Regions from separate parts of the Sporosarcina sp. G11-34 genome, predicted to be linked through region 2. Evidence: riboswitches for the same ligand, from Rfam matches in the RefSeq annotation. Region 2 holds a riboswitch; each other region holds the start of a gene.
What was found. A riboswitch is a leader RNA that binds a small molecule or an ion and turns the genes downstream of it on or off. The one in region 2 is predicted to bind cobalamin.
Positions count from the first base shown of each region.

Region 1: another riboswitch for cobalamin. It lies ahead of KSU66_RS19770 (ABC transporter substrate-binding protein); the one in region 2 lies ahead of KSU66_RS03020 (ABC transporter substrate-binding protein).
Region 3: another riboswitch for cobalamin. It lies ahead of KSU66_RS19740 (LPXTG cell wall anchor domain-containing protein); the one in region 2 lies ahead of KSU66_RS03020 (ABC transporter substrate-binding protein).

Region 1 covers NZ_JAHNZW010000021.1:28,511-33,235, reverse strand. The annotation lists gene KSU66_RS19780 (adenosylcobinamide amidohydrolase) at 1-501, opposite strand, end outside; gene KSU66_RS19775 (FecCD family ABC transporter permease) at 503-1,498, opposite strand; gene KSU66_RS19770 (ABC transporter substrate-binding protein) at 1,491-2,459, opposite strand; cobalamin riboswitch at 2,576-2,763, opposite strand; gene KSU66_RS19765 (hypothetical protein) at 2,825-3,013, shown strand; gene KSU66_RS19760 (ECF transporter S component) at 3,275-3,964, opposite strand; gene KSU66_RS19755 (ABC transporter ATP-binding protein) at 3,958-4,725, opposite strand, start outside.
Region 2 covers NZ_JAHNZW010000002.1:195,736-200,460, reverse strand. The annotation lists gene KSU66_RS03030 (ABC transporter ATP-binding protein) at 1-832, opposite strand, end outside; gene KSU66_RS03025 (FecCD family ABC transporter permease) at 829-1,899, opposite strand; gene KSU66_RS03020 (ABC transporter substrate-binding protein) at 1,862-2,851, opposite strand; cobalamin riboswitch at 3,007-3,210, opposite strand; gene KSU66_RS03015 (DMT family transporter) at 3,289-4,266, opposite strand; gene KSU66_RS03010 (choline/ethanolamine kinase family protein) at 4,263-4,725, opposite strand, start outside.
Region 3 covers NZ_JAHNZW010000021.1:21,724-26,448, reverse strand. The annotation lists gene KSU66_RS19745 (DUF4430 domain-containing protein) at 1-760, opposite strand, end outside; gene KSU66_RS19740 (LPXTG cell wall anchor domain-containing protein) at 781-2,880, opposite strand; cobalamin riboswitch at 3,041-3,228, opposite strand; gene KSU66_RS19735 (class D sortase) at 3,497-4,069, opposite strand; gene argS (arginine--tRNA ligase) at 4,237-4,725, opposite strand, start outside.

The DNA of each region.
Region 1 (4,725 bases), on a different contig from region 2:
ATTTGTTGGTTCATCTAATAACAATATTGGTGCTTCTTGTGCGAGTGCTTGTGCAACGAAAACGCGTTGCTGCTCGCCTCCGGACAGGAGTTCGATGGACTGTTTCTCGTAACGCGTTATCGCCGTATTTTCCAGCGCTTCAGTTACGGCTCGCTCGTCCTCATTTGACCAGGAAGAAAATAACCCTGCCTGATGTGGATATCTCCCAAGTTCTACGGTTTCTCGGACGGTATGTGAAAATGCATGGGCATGTAATTGCGGCAACACGGCAACTTTCCTTGCAAATTCTTTTTGCGAATAAAGCGACGCACTTTTCCCGTCGATGGTCACGGTCCCGCTCTCTGCTTTTAGAATGCCTGAGATAATTTTCAGCAATGTTGATTTACCACTGCCATTTGGCCCTAAAATCCCGAGTACTTCCCCTTTTTTCACGTCAAAGCTAACTGATTTTACAACGAGGCTATTGCCGTAACCACCTGAAACATTTTCAACTTGTAGCATGTTACATAGCTCCCTTTCTTCTTTGTCTGTAGAAAATAAACGCAAATACAGGTGCGCCGATAAACGCCGTAATGACGCCAACTGGAAGTTCCGTCGGTGAAATAATAGTCCGCGCGATTAAATCACAAATAATAAGGAGCGAGGCACCGTTCATAAATGAAAGCGTGAGCAAATGACGATGATCTGCCCCCCATAAAAGTCGTGTCATGTGCGGAACTACGAGGCCGATAAAGCCAATTGTCCCTGATACTGCAACGGCTGAACCTGTTAAAATCGAGCCGCCAATTAAAATCGCAAATTTTCGCCGCTTCACATTAACACCTAAATGATGTGCACGTTCTTCCCCGAATAGCATCGCATTTAGTTCGCGACGATTTAACCAAAGCATTACGGAACCAACAATTACAAACGGCAAAATCATTGTAATATGATTCCAGCCACGCATCGAAACACTCCCGAGAAGCCATCCGATAATTTGGCGAAGTTCTTCTCCTGTCAGCGCAATCATGAGTGACAAAACCGAACCTAGAAACGAACCGAAAATAATACCTGTCAAAATAATTGTTTCCATTTTCATGGCCCTGTCGACAAGTCGCGCAAACCCAAGAACAAGAAACATCGTAAGTGCCGCGCCTATCATACTAAATATGGGTAGCGTATAAGTGCCTAAAATCGGTATCGATATACCAAAAAAGAGCGTCATCACAGCACCGACCGAGGCGCCGGATGACACTCCGAGTGTGTATGGATCAGCAAGCGGATTCTTTAATAGCCCTTGAAAAGCAGCACCGGAAATCGCCAGCGATGCGCCGACAAGTCCGGCCAATATAACACGCGGCATTCTTATTTTCCATAAGATGTTCGTCGCTGTCGTATCCGCTCCTGTATTCCATAGCGTACTAATCGGTATTTTCACCGATCCAATCGAAACACCGAGCCACACCACCACAAGAAGTGTGGCGGCGGAAACGATGTAGGCAACGCTTGATTTACTCACCGAAAACCTCAGGGTAAATTGCTTTCGCGATTGCTTCCAGTCCTTCTGCAAGGCGTGGACCTGTACGGCTCGTTATGTTTTCATCTACTTGAATTACTTGTTCGTCTTTAATTGCAGTGATCGTATCGAATCCGTCACGTTTATAGACATCTTCAACAGCCGTGTCGATATAGTCATACATAACGACAATGACATCCGGATTTTTATCTACGATTACTTCCGGATCCATCATGACCCAACCTTCTTCGTCAGCCGCAATATTTTCTGCGCCGACCATATCAAGGATTTCTTGCATAAATGTGTTTTTTCCTGGCGTGTAAATTTCAGGAGCTGGTGATGTTTCTACAAATACAGTCTTTTTGTTTTCAACTGAGTCTGTCTTCTCTAACACTTCAGCAACTTTTGCTTTCATGCTTTCGATAATTTCATTAGCTTTTTCTGCTTTACCCATTGCTTTACCCATTGTTTCAATCGTATCATACGTTTCATCAAAGTTCGTTGCATTTTTCACGATAAATACAGGAATTCCCGCTGCACGAATTTGTTCATAACCATCTTCGGCCATTCCGAATGCTGATTCATGCCCAAATACAATTTCAGGATCCATAGCTACGATAGCTTCAACGTTAAATTCCTGCGCGCCAATTTTTTCTTTTTCCAAAGCTTCAGCAGGATAATCGTCATAATCACTGACACCGATTATTTCTTCATTAAGTCCAAGTTCAAATAAAATCTCCGTGTTGCTCGGCATCATTGAAACAACCGTTGCTGGCGCTGTTTCTAAAGTTACTTCATTACCTACTGCATCAGTCAATGTAAGCGGGAATGTGCCTTCTTCAACTGTTTCTACTTCTGGTGTTTCATTTACTTTCGGCTTATCTTCTGTTGCCGTGCCGCCACATGCTGAAAGCAAGAACACTGCTAAAATTGATGTGAGCCATAATTGCCATTTTTTCTTCATTTAATTTCCTCCTGTTTTTCCAAATAAAAATCCCCCGTATCATTACGGAGGAATAAAGTCAGTAAAAATCTAAACACAAAGGTGCCGATTTCCACCAATCCTAATCCTCGTAGGCGTATGGGCGATTCATAAAGGCAGGTCTCCTGGCTCGTGCTCGCAGCTTGTCGCGTCTTCCCGGAACTGATTTCCAGTGACTTTTTTTCGACTTGCTCACACATACAGTGGCGGGACCGCGTCGGCATTAAACCGACTTCCCTTTTAACCTCGACAATTATGACGAGGCACCTTTATGTTTGGTCTATGTAATTTGTATCCGGTTCTTATTATACTACATATAAAGGTTGTGTCGAGAAAGAGTGGTTTGGTTGATTGCACTATCATTCCGTGAAACGAACGTTTTTGTGAAATCAGCCGTCGAGTACGAGTTATCGGCGTTCGCGTACTGGTTATCAGCGGTTGGAAGTAGTTTATCAGCGCTCGACATCCCGATATCAGCGCCCACGGGGTACTTATCAGCGAATTATTACTTTGGCACTACAGTTTCGGCGCAATAAAACCATTGTTTTCCTAAAAAACACTTAAAGCCTTCTTAAATATCTCTTTTTAGCTTTAATTCCGTTTCGACTTTTATGCTTGCACCCGGATGTCATTTGCTTGCACCCGACTACTCTTTGCTTGCACTCTTCCAATCTTTGCTTGCACCGGTAGAGCATTTCCTTGCACTCAATCCAATTTGCTTGCAAGTCGGGACCTTACGACTATAAAATGTTTAACACTTTTCTAAGCAATGCGAATCAAAACCTGTGAATTATTCGCTAAGCCTCCAATAAGCCATACTTTCTCTGAAATCGCTGCAGAATTTTAAACCAACTGGCACCAAAGACGAGAATAAAGAATACGTTGCCTATGCCATGAGCTAAATCGAAATAAATACTGGCGAAATAAATCCCCAAGAACGCTTCCCAGGTCATGTTTTCCAAATTACTTACTATAATCCATAAATTCATGAACCAACCGAATAGGTATCCCCATATAAATCCAAATACGGCCTTCCCCCATAGTTTTGACATCCACCACGTATTTCGGAGAAGCCCCGCACTCATCCCCATCATGCCCCAAGCATACATTTGCCACGGCGTCCAAGGGCCTTGACCGAGAAATATATTCGACACTATCGCAGCGACTGCGCCGACAATAAATCCAGATTCCGCACCGAATGCCAAACCAGCCATAATAATAACAAATGAAGTTGGTTGAACACTTGGCAAACCGGCAAAAGGAACCCGTCCCACCGCAGCAATTGCGGCAAGCATAGCTAAAATAACAATTTCTCGTACCGCAACTTTACGCATTTCAAAACGAATAAAAAACGGAAGCATGATGATGCTAATAATTAGAAAGCTCAACATTAAATACGCATTATACCGAAAGACAGCAATCGATATGACCAACAAGACGAATATCAAAATGGAAACAATCGTTAAGTAACGTCTGTTGTTTACCATTTTAACAATGCCTCCTCTAACGTAAGCGATTCTTTTTCTTCACTTACTCGACTTGCTCGGTTTATGGATGTCGTGTAAAAGTAATTTCCTTTAAATAATTGCGCTGGCGTACCAGTCACAGTAATTTCCCCGTTAAAAATCATAGCGCATCTCATCGCATTTTTAGCCGCAAATTCAATATCATGGGTTACCATAATAATCGTTATTCCAGACTTATGTAGTCGCTGTAAAAGCGTTGATAATTCTTCTTTTGAAACTGAATCTAGTCCCTTCGTCGGTTCGTCGATAAATAATATTTCAGGAGTGGCAATCAGCATACAAGCGAGAGCAGTTTTTTGAATTTCCCCCCCCGAACAGTCATAAGGGTGACGATTTTTCAAATGCGCAATGCCAAAAGTTTGAAGTAGCTCGACAATCACTGATTCACCATTGGCAACATTATGTCGTATGACTGTTTCCCGCATTTCTTTTTCGATTGTATCGTGAACAAAGTAGGTTCTTGGATTTTGCGGCAGATAAGCAACACCGTCAAATCGTTGTTTACTGCGCGACTTATTTATATTTTCCCCGCGTAGCAATACCTTTCCTCTTTGTGTCTTAATGCTGCCAATACATGCTTTCAAAACCGTTGTTTTTCCTGATCCATTTCCACCAACCAGCGCAAAAAAATCACCTTCCCTAATTTCCAAAGAAAGCTTTTTCAGGATGGGTGGGCTCTCCCTCCGATATTGAAAATATACATCTTTTAAACTAACGGCCAA
Region 2 (4,725 bases):
CTTTTCTCTCAACTGTGAGGCTTTCTAATAATGATTCAATGTCCATCGGGTCCGTTACGTTTGGCATCATAAGTAGTTGCGGTTTTGGGACAACCGGGTGTGACTGTGTCTTCACTTCAACTTCGTATACCTTTGTTAACTGTTGTTCTTTTCGTAATATATTCACGTCACCTACTTCGAGAAAAGCACCGTCATGAAGCAAAGCAACTCGATCCGCGTAAAGTGAAGCGATATTCAAATCATGTAAAATCGCAAAAATCGTTAACCCTTTTTTCTGCTGCCACTCTTTTAAAAGGTCGAGCATTTGAAAAGTATGTTTAATGTCCAAATGATTCGTTGGTTCATCCAACAGTAAAACTTCAGGCTCTTGGGCTAATGCTTTTGCCAACAAGACACGCTGTTTTTCCCCTCCGCTTAATAATCGGAATTGCGTCTGCCTATATTGTTCAACTCTCGTTATTCCCATCACCGTATCAATTACTTCACGGTCATAAGTTGATAAACTTTTTATAATCCCTTTTTGATGAGGGTAACGTCCCAAACTAATAATTTCTTCTACTGTATAATCAAAAGTCACTTGACTTTCTTGAGCAAGAACAGATACTTTTCTCGCTTTCTCCAACTTCGATAAACGGGACATCGCTTTCCCAGCAATCAAAACTTCTCCGCGACTGACCGGTAATTGTCCCGTAATTAGTTTAAAGAGCGTCGATTTACCGCTGCCATTCGGCCCGAGTAAAGCGAAAAATTCACCTTTTTTTATTTCCATATAAAGACCATTGATAATCGGCTTTTTCCCATAGCCACCTACGAGATTCTCAACAATAATCATCCGTTTTCCCCTCTTCCGATTCTTTCTCTAATTAAGAGAAAGGCAAATACCGGTGCACCAATTAAAGCAGTAATCACACCAATCGGGAATTCTCTTGGAGCAATAATTGTGCGAGCGAGTAAATCGGCCAAAATAAGAAAAGCTCCTCCAAACAACATGGACATGGGGAGGACGTGCCGATGATTGGGTCCTGTCAATAAACGAACCAGATGTGGAATCACGAGACCGACAAATCCAATTGACCCCGAAACTGCCACAGCCGCGCCCGTTAGCAACGACGCACCGATTAGAATAAAGATTTTACCCCGTTTTACGTTAACGCCGATATGATCCGCTGCTTCCTCGCCAAGCGCAAGCGCATTTAATTCGCGGTAATGAACGAGCAAGATAAACGAACCAACAATCATAAATGGAATGATTAGTTGAACATGGCTCCATCCTCTCATTCCAACACTCCCGTACAACCAGTAAATAATTTGTGCCATTGAATCTTTGTCTCCCAGTGCAATAATTAGCGAGGTAATTGCACCGATAAAAGATCCAACAATAATTCCGGCTAAGATAATCGTTTCAATGGCAAGACTTCTACTGCTCAAACGGACCAATCCAAACACGACGACCAGCGCAACAAATCCACCAATAATAGAGACGATCGGCAATGTAAAACTTCCAAGCCCCAAAATTGTAAATTGGAAAAACAAAACGGAAACGGCACCTAGCGCGGCACCTGAGGAGACACCAATCGTATAAGGATCCGCCAATGGATTACGCAAAAGCCCTTGAAACGCTGCACCAGCTAATGAAAGCGAAGCGCCGACGCAGAAAGCTAATAAAACGCGTGGCACTCGAATCTTCCAAATAATTAGCTCTTCATTCATTGGGACTTGTTCAAGCCAGCCCATTCCGAACGCCTTGTCCGATACAATATGAAGTATCGTAGAGACAGGAAACTTGACACTACTTACGAGTAAACCGAGAAGGGCGGCGCCAAGCACTACCCCTATAATTATCAAATAAAGCCAACTAATTTTACTCCCCAAAAACTTCCGGATAGATGATTTTGGCAAGATTTTCGACCCCTTCAATTAAACGTGGTCCCGGTCGAGTGACCGTATCACTATCTACATCGAATACTTGTTCATTTTTTATCGCAGGTACTTCCTCCCAACCTTCACGTGCTAAGACACCTTCCGCCGGATTGTCTACATAGTAACCATATGTTGTAATGATAACGTCAGGATCCATCACGACAATTTCCTCTTCCGTCAACTTAACCCAGCCTTCGTGACCTTCTGCAGCATTCGTTGCGTGGATGCTTTCAAGCATTTCGTGCATAAATGTATTTTTTCCTGTCGTGAAAATATCCGGAGCCGGTGAAACTTCAACCCATACTTTCTTTTTATCCGTAATGTCCTTCGCTTTCTCTTGAAGTGCTGCATGTCTTTCTTTCATATCATCAATTATTTTTTCAGCTTCTTCGGTTGTTCCTGTCGCTTTGGCAATCACTTCCATTGTTTGATAAACTTCTTCAAACGATGTTGGGCTACCTGTAACAACTACGGTAATGCCCGCATCTTCATATTGCTTTAGGATTGCCTCATGCGTTGTATGATGATATTTTGTTACAAAAGCAATATCGGGAAGAAGAGAGAGCACAAGTTCGGCGTCCATATCTTGTCCACCGACTTTTTGCACAGATAACGCCTCTTCAGGATAGTTACAGTAATCAGAAACGCCAATCATTCGATTTCCCGCGCCCAGTGCATATAAAATTTCTGTATTGCTTGTTTGAATCGATACTATTGATTCAGGTTCGCTTTCAATCGTTACTTCGCGACCTACATCGTCGGTAAACGTAATTGGAAATGATTCGACGACTTCATCGCTAGCTTCCACATCCAGCAATGATTCTTCGGCTGCATTGTTAGGTTCTTTATCCGTTCCACAAGCCGTCATAAAAGCTAACATAAATACAAATACAAAACTTAGAAAACTCCACTTTTTAAAACTTTCGTTCATTTCTTTTCCCCCTACATCATTTTTGGCATCAAAAAAAGCGCTTTTCCCGGAAGAAAGCGCACATGCAAAAGCGTTATCAATGAAACTCCTTATTAGAAATCAGACGTTCCCAAATAAGATGACAAAACGCTTTAAACACCCTTTCCTCGAGGAAGCTTAAAAAATCAAAATAGGCAGGTCTCCTGACTTACGAATCATCGGTCTACTAACTCCTTCCCATGCTTTACGCACAGTGGAACTTGCATAGTTTTCCGTATCGCTTACAGTGACGGGATCGTGTTGGACTTTAACCAACTTCCCTCTTCGTTTTAAATCATTGCTATTTGCAACAATTTGAAAAACCTATTGATCAACTATTCTTTTTTCGATGTGATTAACTACTCATCACTATAGAGCAGATTCTATTCTTTGTAAACGAAATCTATTAATCTTTCAGTTTAAAGAGGATTGCTTTTAAGCGCAGGCATCTGTATTTTCTTTTTTTCTACAACTGTTAAAATCGAACCCGTAATGATTAACAGAGCAAACATGAACTCTTTCCACGTAAAAAGTGTTCCGAATAAAACCGCCTCAAATCCAACAGCCCATGCAGCATACGTAATATTCATAGCCATTGCACGAATGGGTCCGATTATATTTATCGCATGGTAATAAAATACATACGATAATGTTCCCGCGAGCGCAACACCCGCTAAAGCAAGGAGGATGACTGGTGATGCAAGTATTTTAACAGTATAAGAATGCCCAATGAAAAATGGGATGATCAGAAAACCATAAATAAAAGTGGATGTATATTGCCTAATCAACAATGCATGTTCGGGTTTAATGCCATCATCTTTCATTGCATAAGCACTTACAACACATTCCATCCCCCATCCGATAATACAAATGATAAGGAAAATAAGCCCCCACGAAGCATTCGAACCAACGACGAGCTCCCCAGAATAACTAAGAAGAATAATAAACGTAATACTCATTATAAGTCCAGCCCAATTACTTAGTCTCAATTTGTCTTTTAAAATCAAATACGCAAAAAATGCACCTACTGCAGGATAAACTGTTGAAATAACGGCCGTGTATGACGCACCAATATTTTGAATTGAAAGGACGTAAAATGTCATTCCAACAGGTCCACCAAGAGTTCCCGCCAAAACAATAATTCTACCCGGCTTTCCTTTCAAACTTCCGATAGCCGTCCAGAATTCCCCTTTAACTGTAAGCAAGACAGTCATCCAAACCGCTGAAAAGGTATCATGTAGAAAAGTACTTAGTAGCGGCGCAACGAGTAAAACTTCTTGAAACTCCAAAAAACCTGACATCGATAAAACAATACCAATTAAAACCGTGTCAACTGCCCAAAAAATTCCCGAGAAAGTTCCAAATGTAATTCCAGTAAGTGTTTTATTCCTACTCATACAACTGTCTTTTGACTCTGTAGTTGCTCGAAAACGTTCAAATTCCTTTCCAATCGTTCGAAACGATCTTGGCCATATGAACCAAAGTCATCACCTATTGCTTCTTTAAAAATCGTCCATAAAGACCATAAATAATCTTGGAATATTTTATGGATAAGAATTCGTTCCTTCTCTTCTTTCGTAGCTTCTCTTTCAAAATAGTATTGTAGAAACTGATTTTCTTCCCGTTCAGTAAAGTCAGATTCAATCAGATGCGTCGCCAAATCCCAAAATGGATCATACATCCCACTATACTCCCAATCAATTAAATAAAGTTTTCCGTTCTCGTCCATTACAAAGTTCTCATGCAATGCATCGATATGACAAGGCGTCTTTTTTACCGGAAGTAATTCATAACTCTGTCGAACACGCCAAACAGCTTTTTTCACCTCTTCAAACTGCTCAAAGAACTGTGCAGTT
Region 3 (4,725 bases), on a different contig from region 2:
TATTGGCCATGGTAATTTTAATCAATGCGTCTAAAACCGTATCGCCATCCTTAATTTCCATTTCCGTCGGTGGCAATGGGACTTCACTTGAAGAGAGAACGATTGAATGGACAATCGTATTCTTTTTCGGCTCGGTTTTTGGTTCTTCTTTTGCCTCCTCTTTTGGAGCCGGTGTTGGTGTTAGTTTTTCTGTCGGTTTTTCTGTTGCCTTTGGTGTTGCCTTTGGTGTTGCCTTTGGTGTTGCCTTTGGTGTTGCCTTTGGTGTTGCTTTCGCCGTTGGATTTGATTCAACTTTTTTCTTAACTGTTTCTACTGCTTTACTTGTATTTCCCGACTTAGTAACCGTAGTATTACCCGATTCATTCGCGCTTTTGGTACTTGGTTCTTTTACTTTTGGCTTCTCCTGATTTTTTTTAGGTGTTACTTCACTTCGCTTAGTTTCAGCCGCTGAAGGATCTTTATCTTCTTTCAGCGATTTAACAAGCTTTTCACTAGAATCCTTCTTAGTCTGCTTTTCCTTTTCAACGTCCTCTTTACTTAAGTCAGCCACATCTGGCTTAGCATCTTCAGACTCTTCTTTCACTTTACTTTCGGCGACATTCTTCTTTTCTGCTTCTTTCGTGTCATTCGCTATCGTTTTTTGCTCCGTACTTTCTTCTAATCCTGAAGGCTTCTGCAATGAAGTTCCGCAAGCACTCAGTCCAATAACGACGATGAATGTTAATAAAATAGAAGTAATGATTTTCAAATAGTACTTCATGGATAAAAGCCCCCTTTTATTTACGAATTCAAGACATTTCTTCTGCGAACGAACCAAGTAATGCTACCAATTGTTAATAAACCAATACCTACTATTAATAAATTAAATGTATTTGTCGCTGTTTTCGGAAGTAGGGCCCCTAATCCAACGTCTTTGACTGTGTCAGTTTCTTTTCCTTTAGATACAGTTTCACTCTCACTAGTGGGTACTTTCTTATTAATATCTTCAACTACTAAAACTTCATCAGACTCTACTTTCTCAACAACTTTTGTTTTTGCAGAAAGAGTTACCTTCTCAGATTCATTACCCAACTTATCTACAGCCATTACTTCATAATCATAAGTTTGCGCTGATTTCAAATCAGCATCGACAAATTCGCTTTCAGCTCCTTCAACAACCGCTAGTTGCTTGTCCTCACGGTAAATGATGTACTCTTTAACTCCAGAAGGATCGTCCGCCGATAAACTTAAATTAATGCTGTCAACCGTCGTTTCTTCCTCGGTAACTTGAAGATTTTCTGGGCCGAATGTATCGGTAAAGACACCGTATATTGAGAAGTGATTGACGTCTACCATAATCGCTCCATCTTTTGCAGCACCCCATCCAGCTACATATTCCCATAGTTTCGTCTGTTCATTAAAGTAATAAACACCCGTTTTCTCGGCATCAATTCCTTCGTGAACCGCCATGCTTAAACCATAGCTACCTGTTCCTTGTTTGACTCCACTTGGATATTCAAATTGAAAATCATACCAATCTCCAGTTAATGTCAAACCACTAAAAGGTACTGTTTTTTCGTCTGGATGCTGTACTTCTAATTTAGTTCCTTCTGGTAAATCCTTAGGTAATTGTAGGAATGAGTTACTGTCACTTATAAAAATCTTCTCGCCTTTCTTTACTTCGATTTGTTTATTGAAGTCGATTACTTTATCTGACTCTGGTGTTGGTTCTGGTTCTGGCCCTGACTCTGGTTCTGGCTCTGGTGTTGGTGTTGGTGTTGGTGTTGGGGTTGGGGTTGGTTCTGGTTCTGGTTCTGGTTCTGGCTCTGGCTCTGGCTCTGGCTCTGGTTCTGGTTCTACTACTTTATCAGCAAAGTCATAGAGTCTACCTCCACCATTTGCATATAAGTCGTAAGCCACGAGGCCCTGCAAAGCCTGTTCAGTGGCCATAGTGTTAGATGAACGATCACCGGAAGTATGCTTGAATCCACCATTATCAGCGGCAAAACTTAATAAATGATCAATCAAGTTAATTCCTTTTTTCGTGAATCGTTCACTAGTTGGATCTATTCCATTAGCCGTTAGACCAATAATCACCTGCGATGTCGCTTCACTTGAAATTCCACCTACAAATGCTTCATCGAATCCGCCGGTATCCCCTTGTTCCTTAGACAAAAATGAAACTGCTTTATCAACAGCGCTTTTCACTTTCGGTTGTCCAGTATATGGCGCTAACCCTATGAGAGCCATTGCGCTAATATCATAGCTAGTTGACCCAGTTGTTGAAGTTGATAAACTCCACGAACCATCGTCTTTTTGATATTTTAGCAGTTCTGCAACTAACTGATTGCGTGTCCATCTAGCATCCTCTGGCACTGCAAAACCTTTTGTATCTAGGGCAATTAATGCGAAAATAATGCCGTTGTTCCCTTGATAAGTGAGCGTATCTTCTACCGAACCATCCCATAGATTACGATCAGGACTGTTGTAAATTAATTCAATTAAATTATGACCGCCAACATCCCGGGGATCAATCCCAATGGCAACAGCCGCCATCGCAAGTCGCTCACTGTCAGTAATTTTAAAGCGCCCAGTATCAAGGCCTTTAGTTATTTGACTTTCGATATGTTCTTTAAAATTATCCGTGTATCCAGCTGGTACCGTTTTACCAGCCTTTGTTAGACCAATTGCTTGCCACTCGCTAATTACACCTTCGTCTAGCATGTTAGCGCTTGCATCATTGATAGCAGATTGTACGAGTGTGTTATAATCCTTCACTTCTAGTTGTGTTATGTTTTCCTCTCCGTTTTGCGCGGCTACCGGTGCTATCAGCGCAAATATGAGCATAAACAACAGTGAAAATAAGACTGTAAAACTGGTTAACTTTCGGTACTTCCTCATTTATAAATCTCCCCTTTTTTGAACAAAAAACGCTGAAAATTATTCGGGCAAATAAAAAAGCCCCCACCCCCAGAAAGAGGTAAAGGCATATGTATGTTCAATAAATAAACTCGAAAAATTGACAGATACACGATGCATACCTTTTTCCTGGAAGGTGTTTAATTGCATACTGACTTTGGCAAGTCTCCTGACTTATGGATCATCGCTTCCTCTGTGTTCCCAGTAGTTTACTAGTGGCATAAATAGAGTTTGCTCCCCAATTACAGTGGCCGGACCGTTCAGGTATTTCACCTGATTCCTTTTTAAAATTTTGCGTTAAGCAAAAATACCAAAATCAAATTATTAAGTTTTCATGCCACTAATGAATGGCCAACAGATTCTCTGTAAGTATATAGGAGTAGATTTTTAATGCAATACTAAGATTTTTTGGCTGTGGACATTGTTTTTTTAAGTTTCCTTGCACTTCAGTCGGGTTTGCTTGCTCTCAGCTTGACCTTCCTTGCACCCGCACCCCATTTGCTTGCACTCAACCGAATTTGCTTGCAAGTCGGGACCTTCCAACTACAGTTTCTAGCAATATAAGCAAAAAAACCACACAATCGTGTAGTCATCTTAATTATTTTGCATAAATAATATATCGGTCAGGAGCGCTTCCTATAAATGTAAAAGGATAGCAGGTCGACAAGGTTAATATTTCTTCCGGAGCTGTGGAGCGGATTACGGTTCGATCGTCTGCGTCTACAATTTCCGTATCGAAAATCGTATAAATAAATGTTCCTTTTTCCATTTTCACGTGGATTTCATCGCCATGTTCAAGTTCTCCAAACTGACGAAAAACAGTATCACGATGACCCGACAATAAAATCTGATCTTGTTGGCCAGGTAAGGCAGTACTTATAAAATGCCCGACACCTCTAGCTAACTCATCCTCATGCGTGCCTGAAATGATCGGTATTTCCCGGTCCAACCGCGGAATATACAAAACGCCAATCGAATCGCCTTCTTTAATATCACTATACACTTCAATTTCATCGCTTTCTTCACGTGGAATAACCTCTTCAGAAATAAATCCCTTCGCTTCTTCCAGGTTTTTTTCTTGTTCAAAATATGAAGTAGCAAATTGACCACCTGCATAAATAATAAACAGTGCACCAATTACAATGAATAGAATAGGTATAACCTTTCTCAATAAAATCCCCCCATCCTGAAATTTAATGAAAACTAGGCGACAGCGGAGCCTAAGTTGCGCTTATAAGGTCTCCCTTAAACTAATTATTATCTGGCGTTATAAAGAAAACACGTAGCAACCAGCCAATTTTCAGTGGACAAGCGCTACGTGTTTATTAATAATAGGTATTACATTTTTTCAGGAGCAGATACACCAATCAGTTTGAGTGCGTTCGCTATTGTCGTGCGAGTTGCCGTAATTAATGCAAGGCGTGCCTCCGACATTTCGCGATTATCGGCATCCAATACTTTTTCTGCGTTGTAAAATGAGTGGAATGCAGAAGCTAACTCTTGAATATACGTCGCCACACGATGTGGTGAACGTGTTTTCGCTGCGTCCGCTACAATTTGCGGGAAGTCGCCGATTTTCTTAAGTAAATCAATTTCTCGCTCCGCAGTTAATAATGCGGCCCCGTCTACTGAAGCTGATAGGTTCATGTCTTTCGATTGACGTAAAATCGAAGAAATTCGTGCGTGTCCATATTGTGCATAGTAAACCGGGTTTTCGCTTGATTCAGAAACAGCTAGGTCTAGGTCAAAATCCATTTGCGTATCTGCTGATCTCATTACGAAGAAATAACGAGTCGCGTCAAGTCCAACATCTTCAACAAGTTCACG